3 regions of the Actinoplanes sp. NPDC051861 genome follow, and region 1 is predicted to be linked to each of the others. Evidence: riboswitches for the same ligand, from Rfam matches in the RefSeq annotation. Region 1 holds a riboswitch; each other region holds the start of a gene.

Region 1 (9,442 bases):
CGCGGTGCGTCGACGGGCTCGGCCTTGGTGGTGGCGGTGGCGAGGGTACGCCCATGCGTGTCGATCACAAGAAGAGAACCGTGCAGGACGTCCACCAGGTCGGCCGCCACGTCCTCCACGCCACCGCCGCGCAGCACGACCGCGGTCATCCGGTCATGGGCGGCGGCCGCGCGCTCCACCGACTCGCTGTGCGCCTGGATCACCGCGTTCGCGGCCGACAGCTCGGCCAGGGCGGCCTGCGTCTCGCTGAGCAGCCGGGCCGTGTCCAGCGCGACGGCGGCGTGCGCGGCCAGCGAGAGCAGCAGCGCCACCTCCTCACGGGCGAACGGCCGCTCGGCGCGGTTGGCGGCGAAGAGCACGCCGATCACGGTGGATCCGAGCCGCATGGGTACGCCGAGGATCGCCACGAGACCCTCGTCCGCGACACCGTGGTCGATGTCGGTGGTGTGCTCGAAACGGGCGTCGGTGGCGTAGTTCGCGGTGGCGTACGGCGTCCCGGTCAGCGCGACCAGTCCGCCGAGCCCGGCGCCGGGAGCCAGCCGCAGCCGCTGGAAGCTCGCCGCCACCGACCCGTCGGTGATCCGCATGTACGTGTCGCCCCGCTCGGCGTCGTTGAGCGTCATGTAGGAGACGTCCACGTTGAGCAGCGTCCGGACCCGGTGCACGATCGCCCGCAGCACCGCGTCCACGTCCCGCAGCCCGGACAGGTCGCCGGCCGTGTCGTAGAGCGCGGACAGCTCCTCCTCGCGGCGCCGCCGGCGTTCCAGCAGCGTGCGCACCCGCAGCGCGAGCAGTTTCGCCTGCTCCAGCTCGGCGAGCTCGGCACCGGCCAGCCCGGCGGTCCGCGCGGCAATCAGCGGGCGCTCGAACTCGACGAGGGCGGCCTCGCGCGCCAGCAGGTCCAGGTAATCCAGCTCGTGCATGATGGCGCCACCCTAGGCGGTCCGGCGGCGCCGCTCCATGTACGGGTCCGACATCCCGCCCCGCTCCGGCATGTCGCGGGTCGCCACAACCGAGTCGCAACCGGCTGCGGCACCGTTCGGGACCCGTACCCACGCACCTTGGTCCCACCCCGATGCTCCCTGATCCCGGTGAGGCCCCATGGACCACGTCCGTGCGGGTGCCGCCCTGTCGGGCCTGGGCCGGCGCACGGATGCTCTCGCCGCCCCGGTGGTGACCGGCCTGTCCACCCGCAACGGGGTGGCCGCCGGCGGCACCACCCTCAAGATCACCGGGGAGAACCTGGACAGCACCGGCGCGGTCCGCTTCGGCCGGGTCCGCGCGCCGTTCCTGGCCACCCCGACCCAGCTGACCGTGACCGTGCCGCCGAACCCGGCCGGCGGCGTCGTCGACGTCACGGTCACCACGCCAGACTCAGGTGTGACAACCGGCCGGGAGCCGGACAGGTACCGGGCATGAACAACGAGACCCCGGACGACCGGTTCCGCCGGTTGCACTGGGACACCTATCCCGATCTGCTGCGGTTCGTCGAGCGCCGCGTGCCGGCCGATGAGGCCGAGGACATCGTGTCCACGGTCTTCCTGACGGCATGGCGGCGCTTCGGCGACGTGCCGGAGGACGCCCGGCCGTGGCTGTTCGCCGTGGCGCGCAGGACCATGGCCAACGGCAACCGCGGCTGGCTGCGCCGCAGAGCACTGGACGTCCGGCTGGTCGCCCTCGAACCACGGGGGCCGGCGGACACCGCCGCCGGCGCCGCCGTACGCATCGATCTGGAACGCGCGTGGCGCGCGCTGCGCCCCGCGGACCGGGAGATCCTCGCCCTCATCGCGTTCGACGGGCTGACCGCCGAGCAGGCCGCAACCGTGCTCGGCTGCCGCCGCACCGCGTTCGCCATGCGGCTCGGCCGCGCCCGGCAGCGCCTGCGCGACGCCCTGGAACCGGCCGCCGGACCCGCACGCACCCACGACCTCGGAGAACAGGCATGGACACGAGCATGAACGACCTTGATCAGCTGGCCGTGCTGGACCCGTCCCGCGGGCGGGAACCCAGCGAGATGGAGTGGGCCCGCTCGCGGGCCTCGATCGACCGGATGCTCAACGGCGTACCGGAGCACCGGCCGCAGACGGCGTGGCGCCGGGTGGGCGTGACCGCGGCCGCGGCGGTGGCGGTGGGCGCGGTGGGTGCGGTGGCGGTGCCGGCGCTGCTGCCGGGAGCTGCTGAGGAGGCGATCGCGGCGTGGACGCCGGCGCCCGGCTCGCTCACCGGCGAGCAGGTGATGCCGCAGGCCCGCGAGTGCGCCGGTGACGACCCGGTCGTGCCGGATGACGTGCTGCTGGCCGAACAGCGCGGGCTGGCCACCCTGCTGATCCTGCGCAAGGACGACGGCACGGTGGTGGAGTGCCTCAACGCCGGCGACTCCTCGACGATGGCGTCGATGGCACTCGTCGAGGAGTCGCGGATCAAGGTTCCGGCGCAGGGGGCGGTGGATCTGGAGACGATGAGCTCCCTCGGCGACGGTGACGGGCAGTGGTCCAACATCGTCGGGCTGACAGGCGCCGGCGTCACCGGTGTCGACGTGCGGCTGGACAGCGGCAAGGTGCTGCAGGCCAGCGTGCGCAACGGCTGGTGGGCGGCTTGGTGGCCGGGCGCCGAGGGTGGTGAGGTGGACACGCTGACCGTGGTCGTGCACACCGCCGACGGCTCCACTTCGCACCGCCCTTCCACGCTGGGTTAGTCCTTCTCGTCGCTCAGGGCCTCTGATTCCTGGTCCGGAGGCCCTGGGCTACGAGGGCGAGAGCGCCGAGAGCGGCCACCGCTCCGCCGTAGAGCAGCGCGGTCGAGTGCAGGCCGATCCGGCCGGCCAGGACGCCGGCGATCACGGCGGGGAGGCTGAACGCGGTGTAGGAGACGACCAGTGCCACGGCCTGGAGCTGACCGCGCTCGTGCGGGGCGGCAAGCCGGGCGAGAGTGCCGAACGAGGCCAGTGCCGCCGCACCGAACCCGGCACCGGAGACGATCGTGCCGAGCGCGCCGAGCAGAAGGTTCTCGGCGGACATCCCGGCGACGGCGATCACGCCGCCCGCGAACAGGCCGGTGCCGGCGAGGGCGAGGACCCGCGGGGTGGGCACGCCGCGCAGCAGGAACGAGGTGACCGCGCCGGTGCCGCAGATCAGCGTCACGACGAGGCCGCCGATCAGGTGGTCGTGCAGACCGAACGAGTCGGCCGCCACGGACGGGCCGAGCGAGAGGTAGAGACCACCGAGCGCCCAGCTGGCCACGATGATCGGGAGCAGCGCGAACACGTCGGCGCGCAGCCGGGCCGGGACACCGAGCCGCGGCGTCAGCGAGGCCACCGCGCCCGGCCGCCGGGTGGCGGTCTCCGGGAGGTACGCGACCGCGACCGCGGCGGCGGCCATGCCCAGCAGCAGGACGGCGAACACGAGGTGGGTCGGGAACGGCGCGTACTCGACCAGGATGCCGCAGCCGAGGGCGCCCAGTCCGAGGCCGGCGGTCGGCGCGATGCCGGTGATCAGGCCGGCGCGGGTCGGCGCGTGGGACGGGTTCAGGTCGATCAGGGCGGCGCCGAGCGTGCTCAGGGCGGCGCCTGTCGCCACACCCTGGACGATCCGGGCGGCTACCAGGGTGCCGACGTCGCCGGCCACCAGGAACAGGATCAGCGCGACCGACTCCAGGACGATGGCGCCGGCCAGCACGGGGCGGCGGCCGATGTGGTCGGAGAGGGCACCGAGAACGAGCAGCGTGCCGATCAGCGCGGCCACGTAGACGGCGAAGATCACGGTCAGCGTCGCCGCGGAGAAGCCCCACTGCCGCTGGTAGACGACGTAGAGCGGGGACGGCACGGCGGCGGCGGCCGCGAAGACGACCAGGATCGCGGCGATCGAGGCGAAGGCCGCGGGCCGGCTGAGCCGCCGTTCGCGTACGGCGGGCAGCACTTGGGTCATGGCGACACTCCTCAACTTGATCGCTATACAGACAGGTCTGTCTAGTCGCCCCTGACGGTAGACAGATCTGTCTGCTACCGTCAAGGCATGTCAGTCGCGTCACCCCGCAAGTCGGCCCGCGAGCGCCTCCTCGCCGCCGCGGACGAGCTGTTCTACGCCGAGGGCGTGCACTCCGTCGGCATCGATCGGGTGATCGAGCGCGCCGGAGTCGCGAAGGCGTCCCTCTACAGCGCGTTCGGGAGCAAGGACGAGCTGATCAGGGCGTATCTGAGAGGGCGGCACGAGAGCCGGCGCGCCCGCATCCTCGGCGGCGTCTCGCGATTCACCGACCCCCGGGATCGGCTGCTCGTCGTGTTCGACCTGCTCGCGGAGAGCGCCGGGAAGCCGGGATTCCGGGGGTGCGCGTTCTACAACGCGGGCTCGGAGGTTGACCCGTCGGGGGTCGTACGCGAGGAGGCCGACCACAACCGGGACTGGACGCGTTCCCTGTTCGCCGAGCTCGCCCGCGACGCCGGTGTTGCCGATCCAGCGGAGTTCGCCGAGGAGATGATCGTGCTGTACGACGGGGCGATCGTGGGGGCCCGGCAGGGCCGCGGGCCGTTGGCGGCGATCACAGCTCGGGCGATGGCGGCAGTTCTGCTGGACGCGGCCCGGCGGTAGGCGGTTTCAGGAACGGCCGCGCCGCCACGGCCACACCGACGGGCGCCGGAACGTCTCGGACAGTTGGTCGTCGACGACGGTCCGGACCCCGGCCAGGGCGATCGTCAGCATCTCCCGCAGCCCGTCGCAGGTGCGGCACGACTCCCGGTCGCAGTCCTGGCGGTGCTCGGTCGCCGTGACGACCAGCCGCTGGGCGATGGCGCCCGACACGTGCGCCCGCTGCGCCCAGGCCGGCCGTTCCGCGATGCCGGCCCGCCACTGGCGCACGTCCTCCTCGGTGACGCCGTAGAGCCCGGCGGCCTGGCTCACCAGCTTCAGCGCACTCTGAACATCGGCGTCACCCACGCGTGGAATGCTACCGGGTGGAAGTAAACGACGATCTTGACCGTCGCGAGCCGGCCGAGCTAGCTTTGGCCTCCACAAGTGAAAATTTCTCGCCGTTTCAGCCGCCGCGGGAGAGTCCCCGTCGCCGAGCGGGGCGCCGAAGGAGCAACTTCTCCCTCAGAATCTCTCAGGCCCCGGTACCGCAGCGGACAGGCGACTCTGGAAAGCCGGGACGGCGCTGTCCCGCGCCCACGGTGCAAGCCGCTGACCGCGGTGAACCTCTCAGGCCCCATGACAGAGCGAGGGAGGCACACCCCTTTTCAGCGAGGAGCCTCTCCGTGATTCCCCAGCACCTGCGATACAGCCGCGACCACGAGTGGCTCACCGACGACGAGACCGCCACGGTGGGCATCACCGCCTTCGCCGCGGACGCGCTCGGCGACGTCGTCTTCGTCGAACTCCCCGCACCCGGCACGGTCGTGACGGCCGGCGACCCGTGCGGCGAGATCGAGTCCACCAAGTCGGTCAGCGAGGTCTACGCACCGGCCGACGGTGAGATCGTCGAGGTCAACCCGGCCCTGGACGCCGAGCCCGGCCTGGTCAACAAGGACCCCTACGGCGCGGGCTGGCTGTTCCGCCTCCGGGTGACCGGCACACCGGCCCTGCTCAACGCCACCGGCTACGCCGACCTCCTCGACACCCCCTGACCCACGTGTGAAGTTCAGCCCACCCACACACCCCAACTCCACACGCAGCCGCTCCACCCCCGAGCGTGTGAAGTTCGGCCCACCCACACACCCCAACTCCACACGCAACCGCTCCACCCGCCGAGCGTGTGAAGTCGGGCCGCGTGAGGTGCCGGTCAGACTCCGTCGACGGTTGTCAGGTCGGTCAGGCCGGAGATGGTGAGTACCGGCGCGAGCAGCGGGCCGGCGCGCAGCTGGATGCGCTCGACGTGTTCGAAGAGGGCGGCCAGGCCGGCGCTGTCGATGTACTCGACCGCGGTCAGGTCGACGATCAGCGGGCCGGCGCCCACCTGGCCGACCGCCTCGGTGAGCGCTGACGAGAAGGTGGCCGCGTTGCTCATGTCGATCTCGCCGACCGCGGTCAGCGCCGGCGCGCCGTCCGGGCGGCGGCCGTGGAGAAGCCTGAGCTGGGTGGTCATCAGCTGATCCTCGCCTGCATCTCGACGGTGGTCCCGGCCATGCCGGTGGTGACGGTGAGCTCCTGCATCAGCGCCCGCATCAGCATGAGGCCCCGGCCCCGATGGGTCTCGGCGGCCGGCCGGGGCGCCTTCCACCGGCCGGTGTCCGTGATGACCAGCCGCAGGTCCTCGACGGTCGCCGCCGCCCGCAGCCGGATCGAGCCGCCGGGGGCGTCGCGATGGCCGTGCTCGATCGCGTTCGCGCAGGCCTCCCCCGCCGCGACCAGGACGTTCTGTGCGGTGACGCGGTCGACGCCACAGCGCTCCAGCCAGCCGCGCAGGGCGCTGCGCACCGGGGCGAGCCGGGTCGCCTCGGCCGGGAACTCCAGGTCCAGCGGAGCGGGGTGACGGTAGAGCAGCAGAGCGACGTCGTCGTCGTAGCCGTCGTCGGGTGCCAGCCGGTCCATCACGTCGGAGGCCAGGTCCTCGACCGGCGTCCCGCGGCCGGCCTGGATGGCGGCGGTGGCCCGCTCGATGCCGTCGGTCAGCGGCTGGCGGCGGCGCTCGACGAGGCCGTCGGTGTAGAGCATCAGGGTGGCCCTGGCCGGCACGGTGAACTCGGCATCCTGCCGTTCGGTGCCCGCCCGGATCGCGATCGGGCGGGACCTGCCCTGGTCGAGCAGGTGGGTGGTGCCGTCCGCGTCGACGACCACGGCCGGCGGGTGCCCGGCGCTGGAGTAGTGCAGATGCCCGGTGGCCGGGTCGAGCACGCCGCAGAACGCGGTGGCGCACGTGGCGCCGGGCAGCAGCGCGGCGAACCGGTCGAGCGCGGTCAGCGTCTTCGCCGGGCTGGTGTGCTCCAGCAGCAGCGCGCGGCAGGCGCTGCGCAGCTGGCCCATGACGGTCGCCGCCTGCAGGCCGTGCCCGACGCAGTCGCCGACGACGATGCCGATCCGGCCGTCCGGCAGCTCGATCGTGTCGTACCAGTCGCCGCCCACCTTGAGCGGCCGGGTGGCCGGTTCGTACCGGACGGCGAAGCCGGTGGGCAACTCGGCCGGGCCGAGGATGGCCCGCTGCAGTGCCAGCGCGGTCTCCCTCTGCTGGTCCAGCTGATACATCCGGCGCAGGCCCTGGCTGATGTGGCCGGACAGCAGCGCGAGCAGCGTCTGGTCCTGCTCGGTGAACGGGCGCCTCTCGCCCAGCTCGACCCAGAGCACCATGGTGCCCTCCGGGTGTTCGAGCACGATGCCGGCGCCGGCCGAGGTCTCCGCCACCGAGGTCAGCATCGGCCGGTCGCGCAGCGCGACGATGCTCTCCCGGCGCGCCTCCGGCAGGTTGCTCCACCGCAGCTCGGCGTCGGTCGCGCTGACCAGGACCTCGGTGGAGCCGTCGAAGACGGCCGCCAGCACGTACTTCGCCTGCCACAGCTCGCGCAGCTCGTCGAGGGCGCCGTGCAGGCCCTGCGTGAGGTCCTCGGCCTGGGACAGCCGCACGCTCAGGCCGGCCAGGGCGGTCTCCCGCTGGACCGCGAAGTGCTCGGCGGTGACGTCGCGGAACGTGCCCACGATGACGCGGCGGCCGCTGTCCGGGTCGATGACCTGGTTGAACGAGGCCGCGGCCCACAGCCGGTGGCCGTCGCGGTGGTTGACCGGGATGGTGTAGGTGCCCTGCGTGTTCTCCAGCAGGGCGGCGAACGCGTCGGAGACCTGCTGGAAAGCGTCCTCGTCCTCGCGCGGCCACCACGGGTGGATCGGCGGGTACGGCAGCGACTCCGGCCCGTACCCGAGGATGTCGGTGAACGCGGTGTTGATCTCGATGACCGCGCCGTCCTCGTCGCAGACGAAGAACGCCTCCTGCAACGAGTCGATCAGGGCGGTACGCCAGCGCGCGTGGTGCGTGCGCAGCCGGGCCAGCTCGACGTTCGCGCGGACCCGGGCGAGCAGCTCGGCGGCGGAGAACGGCTTGACCAGGTAGTCGTCGGCGCCGGCCTCCAGACCCTCGATCGAGGCCTCCTCACCGGCGCGGGCGGAGAGCAGCAGGACCGGGATCCCGGCGGTGCGCGAGTCGGCCCGCAGGGCGGCCAGCAGCTGCAGGCCGTCGAGGCGGGGCATCATGACGTCGCTCACGACGAGGTCGTACGCGTTCCCGCGTACCCTCTCCAAAGCCTCCTGCCCGTCACGGACCGCATCCACCTGGTGCCCCGCCGTGCGCAGAAGGCGCACCAGGTAGTCCCGCATGTCCGCGTTGTCGTCCGCGACCAGAACCTTCACGATGTCGGCGCCCGGCGCCGGCGAGGCGGGAACGACGGCGTCCGCCTCGGAGGCCGCAGCCGTGGAGGCGGAGGGCAGCCAGCGCAACGCCTCCTGCACGTAGGGATCGGCCGTGGCGGACAGCGCGAGCGAACCGGCCGCGGGTGCCAGCGCGCCGGGCGGCAGGTGGCTGGAGCCGAACGGGAGGGCGACGGTGAACGAGGTGCCCTTGCCGGCCACGCTGTCCGCGGTGATGACGCCGCCGTGCAGCCCGACCAGTTCCTTGACCAGCGCGAGCCCAATGCCGCTGCCCTCGTTGGAGCGGGAGCGGGCGTTCTCGATGCGGTGGAAACGCTCGAAAAGCCGCGGCATCTCGTCCTCGGCGACGCCGACGCCGGTGTCGGACACGGTGACGACCGCCAGGCCGTCCTCGGCGCGGACGGCCACCCGGACCGAGCCCTCGAAGGTGAACTTGAGGGCGTTGCTGAGCAGGTTGAGGACGACCTTCTCCCACATGCCGCGGTCGATGTGGACCGGCGACGGCAGCGGTGGGCAGTCCACTTCGAAGACCAGCCCGGCACGGTCGAAGGCGGAGCGGAAGGCGCTGGCCAGCTCGGCGGTGCTCTCGGCAAGGTCGACCGGCTCGTAGCGGGCCTGCATCCGCCCGGCCTCGATCCGGGAGAAGTCGAGAAGCGAGTTGACCAGCTTGCCGAGTCGCAGCGCGCTGCGGTGCACGACGTCGAGCTCCTCGCGGACCCGGTCGTCGGCGGGGCCCAGGTGGGTGCGGATCTCCTGCACCGGACCCATGATCAAAGCCAGCGGGGTACGGAACTCGTGGCTGATGTTGGAGAAGAACGCGGTCTTGGCCCGGTCGAGTTCGGCCAGCTCCTCGGCCCGGCGCTGCTGAGCCTGATAGCTGCGGGCACTCGCGATACCCGCCGCGACATGGCCGGCCGCCAGTTCGACGAAGCCGCGGTACGTGTCGTCCAGCGCGCGGTAGCGGTTCAGGGCGGCGACCAGGTAGCCGTACGGCGCACCGCCCTGCTGCAGCAGTGGCACCAGCAGCGCCTGCCGCGGCGGGTCGGGCCAGTCGCCGGTGGGCAAAGCCTCGTCGCCGAAGTCGCCGAAGTCGTCGAGGTCGA
Region 2 (9,442 bases), 280 kb from region 1:
GCACCGGTCCCGTGGCCACACCGCGACCGGCTGCCGGGTCCGGACCGTCCGGCGACCGCCGGGCGAGAATCGGTGGTCAGGCCGCGACGCGATTACGCAGCCGCGGGTGCCGGGCCTCCCAGGCCGCCCGGACCCCGCGGGGCAGATTGAGTTCCGGCCAGACACGGATCAGCGTCGCCCCGTCGAGATATCCGCGCAGTTCGTCGACGCGAATGGCCTCGCGGAGCACGTTCTCGTACATCCACAACAGCATCGTGTGCCGGCCCAGATCAAAGGCCCGCTGCGGATGCCACCAGAGGCGCAGCGGCAATTCCACGAAACCCGCCCGCGGCCCCCGCAACTCACCCAGCGTCCCCGCCACGACAACCGGCCGGTGCGGCCGAGCGAGGTGGACCACCGGTGTTGCACTCGCGGACATGCGACCAGCCTAAACCGACATCCCGCCCGGAGGGCAAACCCCTAGGTTCCTAGGATGCCTCAGGCGGTGTGCCTTCTGAGTGCCTCCGGTCACACTCTTTGGCAAAACTTTACCAACCGGATGGTAAAGTTTTGCCATGGCACGAGATGGCAAGCGGCGCATCATCAACGGCGCGCTGGAGCTGCTGCGGGCGGAAGGTGGTGGCTCGATCACCCTGGACGCGACCGCGAGGCAGGTCGGGTTGACCAAGCCGGGGCTGATGTATCACTTTCCGACCAAGGAAGCGCTGATGCTGGCCGTGGTCGATCATGTCGCCGCCGAGTGGGTGCGGAGCATGGCCGACCGGCTCGGCGGTTCGCCGGCGGAGGCTTCCGCGTCGGATCGGATCCGCGCCTATGTCGAGACCGCGTTCACGGGCCGGTTGGACCGGGCAGACTTCGCGATCTTCTTCGACGCGGTCTACCGCGACGCGTTGACCGAGGCGTGGGAGCGCCGGCTGCGGCCTTGGCTGGATCTGCCCGACGACCTGCCTGACAGCACCCGGGCCCGGCTCACGGCCGCGCGTCTTGCCGCCGACGGCTACTGGATCGCGGTGGCCACCGGCGTCTTCGCCCCGGCCGAGCGTGACCACGCACCCCTGACCGCCGTCATGGACACCCTGTTGAAGGACGAGAACCACTGATGAACAAGTGGCTGCTGCTCGCGACCGCGATCCTGCTCGAGGTCACCGCGACCCTGTCGCTGCGCGCCGCCGTGGACCATCCCGGGTGGTATGCCCTGGTCGCCCTCGGCTACGTCGGCGCGTTCACCACGCTGTCGCTGGTGCTGCGCTCGGGCATGGGTATCGGCGTCGCTTACGGCATCTGGGGCGCCGCCGGTGTCGCCACCACCGCGGTCGCGGCAGCGATCATCTTCGGCGACCCGCTCACCGCGCTGATGGGCACGGGCATCGCGCTGATCATCGGCGGGGTGCTCTGTGTCGAACTCGGCTCACAGGCCGCTCACGCCCGTCAGGCGTCCCACGCCGGAGAGGGGAACGCCTGATGACCTGGTTCTTCCTGGCGGGCGCGATCCTGTCCGAGAGCGCGGCGACCCTCTGCCTGCGGATGGCCGCACAGCCCGGCGCGTCGAAGAAGTGGTTCGCCGGCGTCGTGGCCGGTTTCGTCGGGGCGTTCGGCATGCTCACGCTTGCGTTGCGGGCCGGGCTCGCGATCGGTGTCGCCTACGGCATCTGGGCCGCCAGCGGCGTCGCCCTGACCGCCGTCGCCTCGCGGGTGCTGTTCGGCGAGCCGCTGACCAGGGTCATGGTCGCCGGTCTTGGCCTGATCATCGCCGGGGTGTTGCTCGTCGAGCTCGGCGCCGCACACTGACCCGCGATGACGTGGGGTTCGGCCGCCGCCTCCGGCGCCATCGCCTGGCCGGATGCCGGCTCACCGGGGAGGGTGAGGTGGGAACCGGATCCGGACGGGGTGCGTCGAACGCGCATGGCGGGACGACGGTGGGTGCTGGGGTTTGTCGTTTGCGCGGCGCTGCTGGGTGGCTGCGGGAACGAGACGATCGTGGACGGGGAGCCGGTTGATGACGGGGCGCAGCGGCAGAACGATCAGGCGCGGGAGGCGCTCGCCCGCTATGAGGAGGCGATCCGCAAGGCCGGCGGTGCGCCGCGGTATGTGCCGATCGGGGAGCTGACCGGGCAGCGCGGCGACTGGGAGGCGGCGGTCGGGGACGACTTCAAGCGGGCTCTCGGTGCCGGCCAGGTCGTCACGTCCAGCGAGTTGCCGCGGGCGCCGCGGCGGACCGGCGAGGTCAGCTGGGGGAGCGAGGAGCTGAGCCTGCCGCTGCTGTCCGCGACCGAGGCGCTGGACGAGCTGGCGATGACGAGTCATCACGAGAACTGCCCGGACTGCCGCCCGCTGGACGCCACCGGGGCGCGTTTCACCACCGTCACCGTGCAGACCACGCGCGGCCAGGCGCGGGTTCCCGCGTGGGAGTACACGCTGAAGGGCACGAAGGTGCGGATCACCCGGCCGGCGGTCGGCTCGGTGAGTGTGAAGCTCACGCCGCCGTCGTGGGATCCCTACAACACGCCGGCGGGTCTGGCGATCGACTCGGCCGTGACGAAGGTGGGCAGCAGGACGCTGACCGTCGGGTTCACCGGGGCGCCGAAGGGTGCCGCCGATCCGTGCGGCGCCGACTACGAGGCGAGCGCGGTGGAGTCGGAGCACGCGGTGGTGATCGTGGTGGAGACCCGGCTGAACGCGGCCGAGCAGGCCTGTCCTGACATCGGGTTCCGGCGGACGGCGCCGGTGGAGCTGGCCGAGCCGCTGGGGGAGCGGGCCGTGCTGGAGGTGATGCAGGGTCTGCCGGTTCCCGTCACGATCAACTGAGGCGGTCCGCCGGTATACGTTGGGGCCATGAGTGACTGGAACACCAGGGTCATCGAGGAGTTTCGTGCCAACGAGGGCCGCGTGGGCGGGCCGTTCGCCGGGGCGCCGATGGTGCTGGTCCACCACCGGGGCCGCCGCACGGGGCGCGACATGGTCAGCCCGATGATGTATCTGCCGCACGAGACCGACGACGACGTCATGTACGTCTTCGCCTCCAAGGGTGGCGCGCCGGAGAACCCCGGCTGGTACCACAACCTGGTCTCGGCCGGTCAGGCGTCCGTCGAGCGGGGAACGGAGACATATCCGGTGGGGGTGCGGGAGCTGACCGGTGCGGAGCGTGACCGCCGGTTCGCGACGCAGGCCGAGCGCTATCCCGGGTTCGCCGGGTACGCGGAGAAGACCGCCGGGATCCGTACCATCCCGGTCCTGGAACTCACTCGGCTGGCGCCCGCCTGAGCCCGCGTTCGCGCACCTGGACGAGCAACTCGTCGACGCGGTCGCGGTCGGGGTGCTCGGGCAGGCCGGTGGCCGCCGCGGCCTGATCGAGGTCGGCCAGCAGGACGGACGCCCACTCGGTGACCTCCGCCCAGCTCAGCTCGCCGCGCCGGACCGCGAGCAGCCGGTCGCGCAGGTGGGCGACGTCGACGAGGATCTCGCCGGTACGCAGCACGTGCGCGCCGGCGTGGAGCAGCCGGATCATGTGCATGGCCTGCTTGTGGTTGGTCTCGCCGGTGCGCTCGCGCCGGTTGGCGACGCGGGTGAGCTGGTCGCGGGCGTAGCCGCCGTACGTCTCGGCCACGCGGCGCGACAGGAACGCGGTGCGGATGCCGACGAGGTCCCGGCCGTCGGCGGTGATCTGCTCGACCAGCGGTGACCAGAGCACTTCGAGGACGGTCGGGTTGGCCTGCAGGGCGAGCACGCAGAACCGTTCGATCTCCCAGGAGAACTGCTCGTCGAGGGGGCCTTCCCGGTGGGTGGGCGGCTTGTCGAGGCTCCAGAACGCGCGGGTGGGTGCCACGAACACACCCCGGCGGTCGTGGTCGGATCCCGGGCCGTCGAGTCCGTAGGCGCGGGATCCGACCACGACGGCAAGCGCCGTCCGCGATTCGACGAGCGAGGTCATGATCGGGACCTTAGGCGACGCGGCGAGACGGCCCCCGGGTGGGCGGGCGTCACGTCGCGTCGTCAGGCAACGCGGAAGGTGACCGCGGCGCTCAGTCTTTCCGGATAACGCTCCGGGGACTGGGTCCGGCGGTCTTCGTCATCGTCGAGGGCAAAGACGCGGGCGGTCCACGTACCCTTGGCCAGGTTGTGCATGTCCCAGTAGTTCCTGTCCATGGGATGGCCCGTCTCGCTGCTCGCGTTCCGCAAGATGACCCGGTAAGACACGTTGGCCACGCCGTTGATGGCGCAGGCATTCCATCGAAGCGTATAAACTCCCGTGTCGCTCTTCGTCACGGCGAGATTCGTCGGCCTTGTCGTTGGTCTCGGGGATGCGGCCGGTGTTTCAGCGGTCGTGCCGGCTGTCGGCGGTTCCGGCACGCGTGGGGCCGGGACGCCGCGCGGTGGTTGCGGGTTCGGGCCTAGTGCGTCGCGCTTGTTGTCGCTGTCCAGGCGCGAGACCGCAACCACGCCGGCCCCCGCGAGGACTAAGACAATGCCCAGAATGCCCAGAATGCCCGGAACGCCCAGCACGTGCCGGTTGTGGATCGTTACCGGGCCCTGCACGTTGAGCTGATCTCGGAAGGCGAGGCCTTGTTGGCTGATGGGTGCTCCGGCTGAGGAAGATGGATCCTCCCCTGACGAGACGCCGGGAGCGGATGCGGCGGACCGCTTCTTGAACGTCCTCAACTGATTTGCTGTCAACGCCAGTCCCGGAAATGCGATGGAAAGAGCTAACAGAGTGGCCCAGTCGGCGGCCTTGCCGCTGTCGAAACCGGCCAGGGCGGCCACCAACCCGGACGCCACCAGCCCACCGATAACGGACACCCACATCGCACGCACTCGAACATTGTTCGGGCCCGCCGTGAGCGTTGGAAGGCAGGTACTCCGGTCAGGTGACACAGCTTCCCGGTGCCGGCGCGGGCGCGGCACCGGGAGGCGATGTCACAGGTCGAGGACTGTCCCGTCGATCTCGTCGAGTTCCTCGCGGCTGAACGGCGGTGCGGTGAGCGCGGCGATGTTGTCCTCGAGCTGTTCGACGCTGCTGGCGCCGATGATGAGGCTGGTCATGCGGGGGTCGCGCAGCGCCCAGGCGAGGGCCAGCTGGGCGAGGGTCTGGCCGCGGCGCTTGGCGATGTCGTTGAGCGCGTGCAGCCGGCCCATGGTCTTGTCGTCGAGGGCGCTCTCGTTGAGGAAGACGCTGGTGCGGATCCGTGAGTCGTCCGGGATGCCGCCGAAGTAGCGGTCGGTGAGCAGTCCCTGCTGCAGGGGGCTGAACGCGATGCAGCCGGCGCCGGCCTCCTCCAGGGTGTCGAGCAGGTTGTCGTGTTCGATCCAGCGGTTGAGGATCGAGTAGGACGGCTGGTGGATGAGCAGCGGGGTGCCGAGTTCGCGCAGGATGCGGGCGGCCTCGGCGGCCTCTGCGCTCCGGTAGTTGCTGATGCCGACGTACTGGGCCTTGCCGGCGCGCACGACGGCGTCGAGGGCGGTCATCGTCTCCTCGAGCGGCGTGTCCGGGTCGGGCCGGTGGTGGTAGAAGACGTCGACGTAGTCGAGGCCGAGCCGCTGCAGCGACTGGTCGAGGGAGGAGACCAGGTACTTGCGGGAGCCGAAGTCGCCGTACGGGCCGTCCCACATGGTGTAGCCGGCCTTGGTGGAGATGATCAGCTCGTCGCGGTACGGCTTGAGGTCGGTGGCGAGCAGCCGGCCGAAGTTGCTCTCGGCGCTGCCGGGCGGCGGGCCGTAGTTGTTGGCCAGGTCGAAGTGGGTGACGCCGAGGTCGAAGGCGCGGCGGACGATGGCGCGCTGGCGGTCGAGGGGGCGGGTGTCGCCGAAGTTGTGCCAGAGGCCGAGGGAGAGGGCGGGCAGTTTGAGCCCGCTGCGCCCGGCGCGGCGGTAGGTCATGCTGTCGTAGCGGTCGTCCGCAGGGAAGTACGTCACATCCCCCACCCTAGGACTGTGATCGGAGGGTGTGCGCGCTGGTAGGTTGACAGGTGCCGGCTACACCCGCGCGGGAGAGACTTCATGACCAAAACGGTCGTGGGGCGCCGAAGGGGCAAATCCTCCCCGGAACCTCTCAGGCAAAAGGACCGCGAGGGCAGGCGACTCTGAAATGCCCGGCCGCCGGGTATGACAGAGGGGGAGGTTGCGTGTCGACCTTCTTCGAGCCTGGAGTCGCCCATGACGTCGCCGTTCGTTTCCCGTCACATCGGCCCGGATCCGGGTGAGCAGACCCACATGCTCAAGGCGATCGGGTACAACTCGGTCGACGATCTGATGGACGCCGCCATTCCGGAGTCGATCCGCTGGCACGGTGACCTCGATCTGCCGGCCGGTGCCTCCGAGGAGGAGACGATCGCCGAGTTGCGGGCGATCGCGGACCGCAACACGGTGGCCACCTCGATGATCGGGCTGGGCTACTACGGCACGCACACCCCCGCGGTGATCAAGCGGAACGTGCTGGAGAACCCGGCGTGGTACACGGCGTACACCCCGTACCAGCCGGAGATCAGCCAGGGGCGTCTCGAGGCACTGCTGAACTTCCAGACCATGGTCACCGATCTGACCGGGCTGACCACGGCGAACGCGTCGATGCTCGACGAGGCGACGGCGGTTGCGGAGGCGATGACGCTCGCGCGGCGTGCGTCCAAGAGCAAGAGCCATGTGTACGCGGTGGACGCCGACACGTTCCCGCAGACCCTGGCCGTGCTGCGGACGCGGGCGGAGCCGCTCGGCATCGAGGTGCGCCTCGTCGACCTGGACGCCGGAGAGGCGCTGCCGGAGGAGTTCTTCGGGCTGCACGTGCAGTACCCGGGGGCGTCCGGCGCGGTCCGTGACCACGCGGCGCTGGTCGAGGCGGCGCACGCGAAGGGTGCGCTGGTGGCGGTGGCCGCCGACCTGCTCGCGCTCACCCTGCTGCCGGCTCCGGGGGAGATCGGTGCGGACATCGCGGCCGGGACCACGCAGCGTTTCGGCGTACCCCTTGGTTTTGGTGGTCCGCACGCCGGTTACCTGGCGGTGCGCAACGGCCTGGAGCGGTCCCTTCCCGGCCGCCTCGTCGGTGTGTCGAAGGATGCTGACGGCGCGCCCGCCTACCGGCTGGCGCTGCAGACGCGTGAGCAGCACATCCGTCGTGAGAAGGCGACGAGCAACATCTGCACCGCGCAGGTTCTGCTCGCGGTGATGGCGAGCATGTACGCGGTGTATCACGGGCCGCAGGGTCTCAAGGCGATCGCGTCGCGGGTGCACGGGCACGCCCTGGCCCTGGCCGGTGGGCTGAGCGCGGCGGGTGTCTCGCTGGCCCATGAGGCGTTCTTCGACACGGTGACCGCTGTGGTGCCGGGCCGGGCCGCGCAGATCGTCGCCTCGGCCGCAGAGAAGGGCGTCGACCTGCTGCAGGTGGGCGCGGACCGGGTGTCGGTGTCGGTCGACGAGACCACCACGGCCGCCCAGGTCGCGACCGTCCTGCAGGCGTTCGGGGCGGCTCCCGCCGATCCGGCCGTGACCGGCCTGACGGCCCGGACCACCGGCTACCTGGCGCACCCGGTGTTCAACACCCACCACTCCGAGACCAGCATGCTGCGTTACCTGCGCAAACTCTCGGACAAGGACTACGCGCTGGACCGCGGCATGATCCCGCTGGGCTCGTGCACGATGAAGCTGAACGCCACCACCGAGATGGAGGCGGTCACCTGGCCGGAGTTCGCGAACATCCACCCGTTCGCGCCGGCCTCGCAGACCGAGGGGTACGAGGCCCTGGTGGCCCAGCTGGAGGCGTGGCTGGCCGAGATCACCGGGTACGACGCGGTCAGCGTCCAGCCGAACGCGGGCTCGCAGGGTGAGCTGGCCGGGCTGCTCGCGATCCGTGGCTACCACCGTTCGCGCGGTGAGGAGCACCGGGACGTGTGCCTGATCCCGTCCAGCGCGCACGGCACCAACGCGGCCAGCGCCGTGATGGCCGGCATGCGGGTGGTCGTGGTGGCCTGTGACGCCGACGGCAACGTCGACGTCGCCGACCTGGACGCGAAGATCGAGAAGCACCGCGACGCGCTGTCGGCGATCATGGTGACCTACCCGTCGACCCACGGGGTGTACGAGACGTCGATCGCGGACCTGTGCGCGAAGGTGCACGCGGCCGGCGGCCAGGTGTACGTCGACGGCGCGAACCTGAACGCGCTGGTCGGCTACGCCAAGCCGGGTAAGTTCGGCGCCGACGTGTCGCACCTGAACCTGCACAAGACGTTCTGTATCCCGCACGGCGGCGGTGGCCCCGGTGTCGGGCCGGTGGCGGTGCGCTCGCACCTCTCGGAGTTCCTGCCCGGCAACCCCCTCGAGCAAGGTGACCACCACGCGGTGTCGGCGGCGGCGCACGGGTCGGCCGGGATCCTGCCGATCTCGTGGGCGTACGTGCGGATGATGGGCCCCCAGGGCCTGGCGGCGGCGACCGCGTCGGCGGTGCTGGCGGCCAACTACGTCGCGGCGCGGCTGCGCGACCACTTCCCGGTGCTGTACGCGGGGGAGAACGGCCTGGTCGCCCACGAGTGCATCCTCGACCTGCGCCCGCTGACGAAGGCCACCGGCGTCACGGTGGACGACGTGGCGAAGCGGCTGATCGATTACGGCTTCCACGCGCCGACGATGTCGTTCCCGGTCGCCGGGACGCTGATGGTGGAGCCGACGGAGAGCGAGGACCTGGCCGAACTCGACCGGTTCGTGGCCGCGATGATCGCCATCAAGGGTGAGATCGACCAGGTGGCGGCGGGGGTGTGGCCGGCGGGCGACAACCCGCTCGCCAACGCGCCGCACACGGCTGCCGCGGTGTCGGCGGACGAGTGGGACCACCCGTACCCGCGGTCGGTGGCCGGTTACCCCGAGGGTGTGGACCGGTCGGCGAAGTACTGGCCGCCGGTGCGCCGTATCGACGGTGCCTACGGAGACCGGAACCTGGTCTGCTCATGCCCCTCGCCGGAGGCGTTCGAGAGCTGACCGATCGGCTCTTGGTTCGCGCGCAGGTCGTGGTCCTCGGTGATCGCGGCCTGCGCGTGGTTTCGGGGTTTGTTTCGTTACGCTGCGTCAGGCAGCGAGGGCGTGCACGGCAGGGCCGCGGTGCGGTTCGATCATCGTGCCGTCCGGCAGCAGCTCGCCCGTGTCCTCGAACACGATGACGCCGTTGCAGAGCAGGCTCCAGCCTTGCTCGCGGAAGGTGACGATGATCCGGGCGGCCTCGCGGTCAACCGCATCGGCCGGTGGGCAGGTGATCAGGTGCTGACACATCTTCGTGATCTCCGGTTGGGGGCTGTGTGAAGGTTCACAAAGTCGGTGACGGACGTTACCTCACATCGAACGACAGCGGTTCAACCCGGTGACGGGCTCCGCGCGCCGATTCGCGTCTCACATGGTCCACGGGATGGAGATCAACGACCACTCTCCGCGACCTCCTCTGGGTCCGCCGCCGGCGGCTCCGGCGGCCTGTCAG
Region 3 (9,442 bases), on a different contig from region 1:
AGTTCCGCAGCAGTGATCCGACGCTCGACAGGGTCTGGGCCCTGATGCAGCGGTCCGCGCTCTACTCCGTGCAGGAGCAGTTCGTCGACACCCCGACCCGCGAGAAGGGCCAGTTCCTGGGGGACGCGGCCAACATCTCGTACGCCACCATGCAGGGCTTCGGCGAGCGCGCCGCCACCCGCAAGGCGATCCGTGAGTTCCTCGCCTCGCAGAAGCGCCACTGGTCCGCGACGGTCGCCGACACCGGCCGCTACAACGCGGTCTACCCGAACGGCGACGGCAAGCGGGACATCCCCGACTACAGCGAGATGTTCGTCGACTGGGTGTGGCGCTGGTACGAGGTCACCGGCGACGAGACGCTGCTCGCCGAGGCGTACCCGGCGATCCTGGCCACCGCCGGGTACGTCCGGCGGCACATCCCGGCCGCCGGGCCGACCGCGGGCCTGGTCACGAACCTGTCCGGCGGCAGCGGCCAGTACCAGTACGGCATCGTCGACTGGCCGGCGCCGGGACGGTTCGGCTACGACATGAACACCGCGGCGCGCACGACGGTCAACGCTCTGGGTGTGGAGGTTCTGCGCCGGGCCGCCGACATGGCCGAGGTGCTGCAGAGGGCCGAGAGATCGGAGTTGCGGCAGGCCGAGCTCGACCTGATCACGGCCGTGAACCAGCGGCTGCGCAGAACCGACGGCGTCTACGTCGACGGCTTGCGGGCCGACGGCACGCAGTCCGGCCACGCCGGGCAGCACTCCACCTCGTACGCCGTCGCCTTCGGCATCGCACCCGCCGCCGACCTGCCGGCGTTGACCGAGTTCCTGGCGGCGTCCGGGATGAAGCAGGGGCCGATGACGGCGCACTGGCTGCTGAAGGCTCTGGAGACGCGCCCGGACGCGGTGCTGAAGCTGCTGACGAATCCCGACGATCTCGGCTGGGCGGACATCCTCGCGAAGGGTGGCACCTTCACCTGGGAGGCGTGGTCCATCGACCCGGGAACCAACTTCAGCCAGTCACACGGCTGGGGTGCCCAGGCCGCCGTGGACATCATCGAGACGGTGCTCGGCGTACGGCTGGGTGAGCCCGGTGGCCGTACCGTCACCATCGCTCCCCCGGCCACCAGCCTCCGGCACGCCGCCGGTTCCGTGCCGACCCAGCGCGGCGAGGTGCGTCTCGCCTGGCAGCGGACCGGCGGCGGGCTGCACGTCCAGGGCCGGATCCCGGTCAACGTCACCGCGCGGATCGAACTGCCGCCCGGGACGTACTACGCGAGCGGCGACGTCGAACAGCTCACCGCCACGACGTTCCGGGCCGGCTCCGGGGACTTCAGCATTCGATCACGTTGACGGCGAGGCCGCCGCGCGCGGTCTCCTTGTACTTGACCTTCATGTCGGCGCCGGTCTCCTTCATGGTCTTGATGACCTTGTCGAGGGAGACGTGGTGCCGGCCGTCGCCGCGCAGGGCCATCTTCGCCGCGGTCACCGCCTTGACCGCGGCCATGCCGTTGCGCTCGATGCACGGGATCTGCACGAGCCCGCCGACCGGGTCGCAGGTGAGGCCGAGGTTGTGCTCCATGCCGATCTCCGCGGCGTTCTCCACCTGCTCGGGCGTGCCGCCGAGGACCTCCGCGAGCCCGGCCGCCGCCATCGCGCACGCCGAACCGACCTCGCCCTGGCAGCCGACCTCGGCGCCGGAGATCGAGGCGTTCTCCTTGAAGAGCAGGCCGATCGCGCCCGCGGTCAGCAGGAACCGGACCACGCCGTCGTCGTCCGCGCCGGGCACGAAATCCAGGTAGTAGCGGAGCACCGCCGGAATGATCCCGGCCGCGCCGTTCGTCGGCGCGGTCACCACCCGGCCGCCGGCGGCGTTCTGCTCGTTCACGGCCATGGCGTACGCGGTGAGCCACTCCATCGAGTGCGCGGCCGGGTCACCGGCGGCCCGCAGCTGGCGGGCGGTCGCGGCGGCGCGGCGGCGCACCTTGAGGCCACCGGGCAGCACTCCTTCGGCCCGCAGCCCGTCGTCGACGCACTCGCGCATCACGTGCCAGATCGACAGCAGCCCATCGAACACCTCGGATGCGGGGCGCCACGACATCTCGTTCGCCAGCATCAGCCGGGAGATCGAGAGCCCGGTGGAGCGGGTGAGCCGCAACAGGTCGTCACCGGTGGAGAACGCATGGGGAAGAATGGTGTCGTCACTGCGTACCGTAGAAGTCTTTTCATCGACGACGAAGCCGCCGCCGACCGAGAAGTAGGTCTTGCGCAGCAATTCGGCGCCCTCGGCGCCGAGAGCCGTGAAGATCATCCCGTTGGGGTGACCGGGCAGCGTGCGCCGCCGGTGCAGCACCAGATCGACGTCGAAGAGGCGGCCTCCCTCGTCGGGGACGCGTGTCACGTCGACGGTCTCCGGCTCGCAGCCCTCCAGGCCCAGCAGCACCGCCCTGGGCGTGCCGTGACCGTGACCGGTCGCGCCGAGCGAGCCGAACAGCTCGGCACGCACCGTGACCACCGGCAGATCCGCCAGCCGCCCGGCGAACATGTGGGCCGCGCGCATCGGGCCCACCGTGTGTGAACTGGACGGGCCGATGCCGACGGAGAAGAGATCGAAGACGGACACGGCCATGCGGAGGCTCCCTTGGGGTAAGCCTCCCTCACTCTGTCATGGGGCCTGAGAGCTTCGCCGCGTGCGCGGTTTGCACCTTGGGCGCGGGACGGATCCCGGCTTTCCAGAGTCGCCTTGCCACCACGGTACGGATGCCTGAGAGATTCTGAGGGAGAAGTTGCTCCTTCGGCGCCCCGATCAGGGGACTCTCCCGCGGCGGCTGATAACGGCGGGGTCTTCGGTTGTCGCTCGCAAGCTATCCGGCGGGCCCGGCGGCGTCAACACCGCCCGTAAAGTACCGTCATGAGGCCCACCTGGCTGGTCGTCGTCGTGGTGGCGGCCGCCTATGCGGCCGGCGCGCTGCTGGCGTTCGTCGCGTTCGACGCCACCTCCATCGTGGTGCTGTTCCTCTCGGCCGGAGTCACGCTGTCCGCGCTGCTCCTCACCCCGCGACGGCAGTGGCCGTGGATCCTCGCGACGGTCGCGGCAACCGAGATCGCCGTCGACCTCTCGCAGGGCATCACCCTCCCCTACTGCCTGGGTTTCGCCCTGGCGAACACCGCCGAGCCGCTCACCGGGGCGCTGCTGATGCGACGGTACGTCCCCGGACGGGTGAACCTGCTGCAGCGCCGCCACCTTCTCGCCTTTCTCGGCTGCTGCGTGGTGGCCGGACCGTTCGTCGGCGCGCTGATCGGCGGCACCACGATCGCGCAGGGCCAGGACCGGGAGTGGCTGGAGTCGTTCCTGCCGTTCTGGGCGGGTGACGCGACAGGTGTGCTCACGGTGGCCGGTACCGTGCTGGCCTGGCGCCACCGGCGCCCGCTCGACCTGCGCTGGGCCGGCATCCTGCTGCTGATCGTGACCGTCACCGCGCTCAGTTTCTGGCCGCGGCACCTGCCGCTGTTCTATCTGCCGCTGCCGCTGCTCTACTGGCTGGGCTTCCAGCAGCCGCTCGCGGTCACGATGACGTCCGGCCTGTCGATGACGATCACCGCGAACCTCATGACCAGTGCCGGTCATGGGCCGTGGGCCGCCCTCGAGGGTTCGGTGCCGTTCAAGACCGCGACGCTGCAGCTGTTCCTGAGCGTGGCGGTCGTCGGCGCCTGCCTGCTCGCGGTCGGCGTGGCCGAGCGTGACCGCGCCCGTGAGCTCTACGAGACCGAGGCCGGCGCGGCCCGGCAGCTCCAGCACGCGCTGCTGCCCACGTTCGGCCGTGACCTGTCGCCGGTCCGGATCAGCGCCGGTTACCGGCCGGCGGACCTCACCCACGACGTCGGCGGCGACTGGTACGACGTCTTCCACCTGCCCGGCGAGCGCATCGGTTTCGCTGTCGGCGACGTCGTGGGCCACGATCTCGCGGCGGCCGCCGCGATGGCGCGGCTTCAAGCGATCGTACGGGTCCTCGCGCAGTCCGCCCCGGGACCGGCCGAGGTCCTGACCGGCCTGGACCAGGCCAGCAGACTGATCGACGGCGCACACACGTGCACCGTCGGGTACGCCGACTACCACCCGGGGACGCGCCTGCTCCGGTACGCCTGCGCGGGTCATCCGCCGCCGCTGCTGGTCACGTCCGGGCACGGGGAGTTCCTGTGGGAGGGGCGTTCGCTGCCGGTGGCCGTGGAGTCCGGCGACCGCGAGGCGGCGGAGCTGGTGCTGCCCGCCGGCTCGCAGCTCATCTGGTACACCGACGGCCTGGTCGAGCGCCGGGACGAGTCGCTGTACGTCAGCCTGGAACGCCTGGCCGCCACGGCGGGTGACCTGTCACGGGCCACCCTCCCGGATCCGTCCCAGGCCCTTCTCGATCGCATGTCGCCGGGCACGGCCACCGACGACACCGCCGTACTTTGGCTGACCTTCAAATAAAGTTTTCCACGGTGGGATCGCTGTGACAGGGGTGACAAAACATCGATGACCTGCGATCATGGGAGCGCTCCCAGGTAGCGGCTGCGCTCTACCACGCCCGATCGTCCCCCCGATCCGCGAGCCCGAGCCGGCCGGTCCAGTGCCTGGGACCGACGAGAGGGAATCCCCATGACATCGAGAGCAAGAAAGGCCGGGCTCGCGGTCGTCGCCGCCACCATGGCCTTCGCCGGAACCTTCTACGGCGTCATGACCTCGGCATCGGCCGACGTCACGGCCCAGTTGTCCGGTCCACAGCTGGTCGCCGACATGGGCGCCGGCTGGAATCTCGGCAACCAGCTCGAGGCCAGCAACAACGGCATCCCCAGCGAGACCGCCTGGGGCAACCCGGTCATCACGCAGGCCCTCATCGACCGCGTGCGGGCCTCGGGCTTCAAGACGATCCGGATCCCGGTCTCCTACCTCGGGAACATCGGCGCCGGCCCCAGCTACACCGTCAACACGGCGTGGCTGAACCGGATCAAGGAGGTCGTCGACTACGCGTACAACCGCGGACTGTACGTGCTGATCAACATGCACGGCGACGGCTACAAGACCGTCACCGGTTCCTGGCTGATCTGTGACGCGGCCGACCAGACCACGATCCGGGACAAGTACCAGAAGGTCTGGCAGCAGGTGGCGACGAAGTTCCAGGGTTACAACGACCACCTGATCTTCGAGTCGATGAACGAGAACTTCGACGGCCAGTACGGCAACCCGACCCAGCCGTGCTACTCGAACATCAACGCCTACAACCAGATCTTCGTGGACACCGTACGCCGTACCGGCGGCACCAACGCCGCGCGCTGGCTGCTGGTGCCCGGCTGGAACACCAACATCGACCACACCGTGGGCAGCGGCTTCGTGATCCCGACGGACCAGTACCGGTCCTCCACCATCCCGGCCGCCGAGCAGCGACTGATGATCTCGGTGCACTACTACGACCCGTGGGACTTCGCCGGCCAGGAGGACGGCACGATCACCCAGTGGGGCGCGAACGCGACCAACCCGGCGAAGAAGTCGGTCTGGGGCCAGGAAGACTTCATGGACGGCCAGATGAAGAAGATGCGCGACACGTTCGTGACGCGCGGCTACCCGTTCTTCGTCGGTGAGTACGGCTCGATCGACAAGACGACGTACGACTCGGCGAGCAACCGGTACCGCGTGGACTACGCGCGCACGCTGGCGGCCACCGCCAAGAAGTACGGAGGAGCCACCGCTTACTGGGACAACGGCTGGAACGGGCAGCACGGTTTCGGCCTGTTCAACCGCAGCTCCAACACGGTGACGCAGCAGGGCATCATCGACGCCATCATGACCGGTGTCGGGACCAGTGTGCCCTCGTCGCCGCCCTCGTCGCCCTCCTCCTCCCCCAGCGTTTCGCCGTCCAGCAGCCCCAGTTCGGGGGCTCGGCCGTGCCGGGTCACCAACGCGGTCAACGCGTGGAACACCGGCCTGACCAACAGCGTCACGATCACCAACACCGGCACGACCGCGATCAACGGCTGGTCGCTGGTCTTCACCCTGGCCGCCGGGCAGACGATCGTCGGCGGCTGGAGCGCGACCTACACGCCGTCGAGCGGCACGGTCACCGCGACCAACGCGAGCTACAACGGGTCGCTGGCTCCGGGAGGTTCGGCCACCATCGGTTACCAGGCCACCCACACTGGCAACTCGGCGGCACCTACCGGGTTCGCCCTTAACGGCACCACCTGCAGCTGATTTTCTTCGGGCCGGGTCGCACTCAGCGGCCCGGCCCGTTGGTGAGCCGGCGGACGGCGTCGACCACGGCGGCCCGGCGGCGGCCGGCCTCCACGAGGTCCAGGAACTCCGGTTCGCGTAACTGCCACATGTTGGCCAGCGCCAGCACGAGCGCGAGGATCTCGCCCGGGGCGACGCGATCGGTGACAGCACCCCGGCGCTGGGCCTCCGCGATCGCGGCGACCTTGCCGGCCATCGCTGCCGAGCTCGATGCCCGCCGGGTGACCGTGTCGCCGCGCTCGAGCTGGTACCACGCAACGAAACGCAGCACGTCGGGGTGGGCCGAGCCGGCGTCGTAGAGGCGGCCCGCGTACTCGCCGAGGTCCTCGGCATCGATCGGAACGGCCGTGACGGTCTGCTCGACGATCAGGTCGAAGACCGCCTCGAACAGGCCGTCCTTGTTGTCGTAGAACGAGTAGACCAGTCCGGCGCTGATGCCGGCCCGCTTCGCCAGCCGATCGACGCGGGCACCGGCGACACCGTGGGCGGCGAACTCTTCCAGGGCTGCCTGTAGCAGCTGCTCCCGCTTCCTGTCGGGATCGCGTGTCCGCATGCGGCCCAGTCTAGTAATGAACGTTCATTTGACAAGCTTCGCGGTCTGCTATTGAATGAATGTTCATTACTTAGGGAGTGACGATGGCATCCTGGACCCCCGCGGCGATCGGTGACCAGACCGGACGCGTCGCCTTGATCACCGGCGCCAACAGCGGCATCGGCTGGCAGACGGCACTCGTGCTGGCCGCACACGGCGCTCGCGTCGTACTGGCCGGGCGCGACCCGGGCAGACTCGCCTCCGCCGCCGAAGCGATCAGCGCCCGGATCCCCGCCGCGAACCTGGACGCGCTCGTCCTGGACCTGAGCGACCTCCACTCGATCCGGACGGCGGCGAAGCAGGTCGTCGACAACGGCCCGGTCGACCTGCTGTTCAACAACGCCGGCGTGATGAACATCCCGGACCGCCGCACCACCGCCGACGGCTTCGAGATGACGTTCGGCACCAACCACCTGGGCCACTTCGCGTTCACCGCCCAGGTCATGCCCGCCCTGCGCCTCGCACCGGCCGCCCGCGTGGTGACGGTGAGCGCGCTCGCCGCCCGGTGGCGCAGCGGCGAGCTGACTGACCTGATGAGCGAACGCCGCTACCGCCCGATGGGCGCCTACGCCAAGTCCAAGCGGGCCAACATCGTGTTCACCACGGAACTCGCCCGGCGGCTGACCGGCACACCGATGACGGCGGTCGCGGTGCACCCCGGTTCCGCGCTGACCAACCTTCAGCAGGAGTCCCAGGGCGCGATCGCCCGGCGCATCGTCAGCTTGCTGGAGAAAACGGTGATGGGATCACCCGAGGGCGCCGCGTGGCCGTCGCTCTATGCGGCAACCTCCCCCGCGGTCCGCAACGGCGACTTCATCGGCCCGGCCGGTCGCCACCAGGACTCCGGCACGCCGAAACCCGCCCGCCTCCCGCGCGGCGCCGACGACGGCACAGCCCTGTGGACCGAGAGCGAGCGCCTCACCGGCGTCACCTTCACCGTCTGACCACGCTCTCGGTGCCGCCGGGGCCTGCCTAGCATGTCTTCGTGATCGTGGGGCGGCGGGCGGAACTACAGGTGCTGGACGGTCTTCTCGCTGAGGCGGCCAACGGCGCGGGCGGTGTGACGGTCGTGCGGGGCGAGGCCGGTGTCGGCAAGTCCGCGCTGCTGGAACACACCGTGGAACGGGCCGGGGCCCTCGGGATGCGAGTGTTGCCGACCGCGGGGGTGCAGGCGGAGGTGCACGTTCCGTACGCCGGGCTGCACCGCCTCCTGCGGACCGCACCGGATCTGGGCCGGATGGCGCAGGCCGTGCTGGACGCCCCGGACACGCTGCCGTATCGCGCGGCGGCGGTCCTGCTGGACCTGTTCGCCGGAAGCACCGCCGACCCGGCGCTGTTGCTGGCCGTCGAGGACGCTCACTGGGTGGACGCGGCCAGCTGGGACGCGCTGTCGTTCGTGGCGCGCCGCCTGGGATCCGACCGGATCGCGATGGTGCTGACCGTCCGCGACGGCGAGGACGTGGACCGGCGGCTGGCCCGCGCCGGTCTGCCCGAGGTCCGTCTGGACCCGCTGACGGCCGAGGAGTCCGCCGCCCTGCTGACCGAGGTCGCGCCCCACCTGAGCGACACCCTGCGGCGGCGGGTCCTGGACGAGGCGGCGGGCAACCCCCTCGGACTGGTGGAGCTGGGACGGGCGGCGGCTCGTTCCGGAGCCGGTGCGCTGCTGCCGGCCTGGTTACCGCTGAACACGCGGGTGGAGCGTACGTTCGCCGGCCTCGTCGCCGAACTGCCACCGGCCACGCGCTCGCTGCTACTGGTCGCGGCGATCGACGACGGCGACGACCTCGACGAGATGCTCGACGCGTGCCATCGGATGACCGGTGACGACATCGGCCCCGACGACATCGAACCGGCGTTGGCGACCCGCCTGGTGCAGGTCGACGACCGGTTCCGGCTGCGGTTCCGGCACCCGCTGCTGCGTTCCGCGCTGTACGAGTCAGCCACTCCGGCGCAGCGCCGCCGGGTGCACGCGGCGCTCGCCGAAGCGGTCGCGGACGACGCCGGGCGCCGGGTCTGGCACCGGGCCGGTGCCGCCGCAGAGCCGGACGAGCGGCTGGCCGAGGAGCTCACCGAGATCGCACACCAGGCCTGTTACCGGCAGGCCGTCGCAATCGCGCTGGCCGCGTTCGAGCAGGCCGTCCGGCTGAGCGAGGACCCGGCCGCGCGGGGCAGCCGGCTGGTGTGGGCGGCCGACGCAGCCGCCGAGCGCGGCGACCTCGCCACGATGATGCGGCTCCTCGAACAGGTTCGCGAGGATGATCTGCCAGCGGCCGACCGGGCCCTGTACGGCATCCTGCGAGAGGTGTACCTCGGCACCGGCTGGACCGGCTCGGCCAGGATGGGGGCGTTCGCCGAGGCGGTCGAGGCGATGTGCCGCGACGGCGAGTCGGCCCGGACGTTGCAGACCCTGATGATGATCTCCGTTCGGGCGTACTGGGCGATCCCGGAGCCGGAGCTGATCGCGCGGCTGGTCGCGGCCGCGGAGCACTGCGGTGCCGACCCCGATGATCCCCGGTTGGTGGTCGTCCTGGGTCTGATCTCACCGATGACCCGAGGCGCCTGGTGCCTGCGGCGGATGGCCGAGCCGGACATGGC

The links. Region 1 has a riboswitch for glycine ahead of gcvH (glycine cleavage system protein GcvH). Riboswitches for the same ligand answer to the same signal wherever they lie in the genome.
Region 2: another riboswitch for glycine. It lies ahead of gcvP (aminomethyl-transferring glycine dehydrogenase); the one in region 1 lies ahead of gcvH (glycine cleavage system protein GcvH).
Region 3: another riboswitch for glycine. It lies ahead of AB0M02_RS26920 (L-serine ammonia-lyase); the one in region 1 lies ahead of gcvH (glycine cleavage system protein GcvH).

The regions. Positions count from the first base shown of each region.
Region 1 covers NZ_JBFAYE010000007.1:51,303-60,744, reverse strand. Annotated here, with positions in the region: gene AB0M02_RS20930 (helix-turn-helix domain-containing protein) at 1-923, opposite strand, end outside; gene AB0M02_RS20925 (IPT/TIG domain-containing protein) at 1,102-1,419, shown strand; gene AB0M02_RS20920 (sigma-70 family RNA polymerase sigma factor) at 1,416-1,958, shown strand; gene AB0M02_RS20915 (hypothetical protein) at 1,955-2,695, shown strand; gene AB0M02_RS20910 (MFS transporter) at 2,709-3,923, opposite strand; gene AB0M02_RS20905 (TetR/AcrR family transcriptional regulator) at 4,011-4,583, shown strand; gene AB0M02_RS20900 (hypothetical protein) at 4,590-4,928, opposite strand; glycine riboswitch at 5,026-5,120, shown strand; gene gcvH (glycine cleavage system protein GcvH) at 5,246-5,614, shown strand; gene AB0M02_RS20890 (STAS domain-containing protein) at 5,770-6,072, opposite strand; gene AB0M02_RS20885 (SpoIIE family protein phosphatase) at 6,072-9,442, opposite strand, start outside.
Region 2 covers NZ_JBFAYE010000007.1:328,437-337,878, reverse strand. Annotated here, with positions in the region: gene AB0M02_RS22170 (hypothetical protein) at 77-418, opposite strand; gene AB0M02_RS22165 (TetR/AcrR family transcriptional regulator) at 555-1,100, shown strand; gene AB0M02_RS22160 (SMR family transporter) at 1,100-1,462, shown strand; gene AB0M02_RS22155 (SMR family transporter) at 1,462-1,788, shown strand; gene AB0M02_RS22150 (hypothetical protein) at 1,903-2,805, shown strand; gene AB0M02_RS22145 (nitroreductase family deazaflavin-dependent oxidoreductase) at 2,833-3,261, shown strand; gene AB0M02_RS22140 (nucleotidyltransferase domain-containing protein) at 3,239-3,928, opposite strand; gene AB0M02_RS22135 (hypothetical protein) at 3,991-4,809, opposite strand; gene mgrA (L-glyceraldehyde 3-phosphate reductase) at 4,912-5,907, opposite strand; glycine riboswitch at 5,969-6,069, shown strand; gene gcvP (aminomethyl-transferring glycine dehydrogenase) at 6,148-8,952, shown strand; gene AB0M02_RS22120 (DUF5999 family protein) at 9,040-9,240, opposite strand.
Region 3 covers NZ_JBFAYE010000011.1:146,655-156,096, forward strand. Annotated here, with positions in the region: gene AB0M02_RS26915 (family 78 glycoside hydrolase catalytic domain) at 1-1,340, shown strand, start outside; gene AB0M02_RS26920 (L-serine ammonia-lyase) at 1,321-2,616, opposite strand; glycine riboswitch at 2,730-2,819, opposite strand; gene AB0M02_RS26925 (SpoIIE family protein phosphatase) at 2,899-4,458, shown strand; gene AB0M02_RS26930 (cellulase family glycosylhydrolase) at 4,627-6,216, shown strand; gene AB0M02_RS26935 (TetR family transcriptional regulator) at 6,239-6,808, opposite strand; gene AB0M02_RS26940 (oxidoreductase) at 6,892-7,791, shown strand; gene AB0M02_RS26945 (AAA family ATPase) at 7,833-9,442, shown strand, end outside.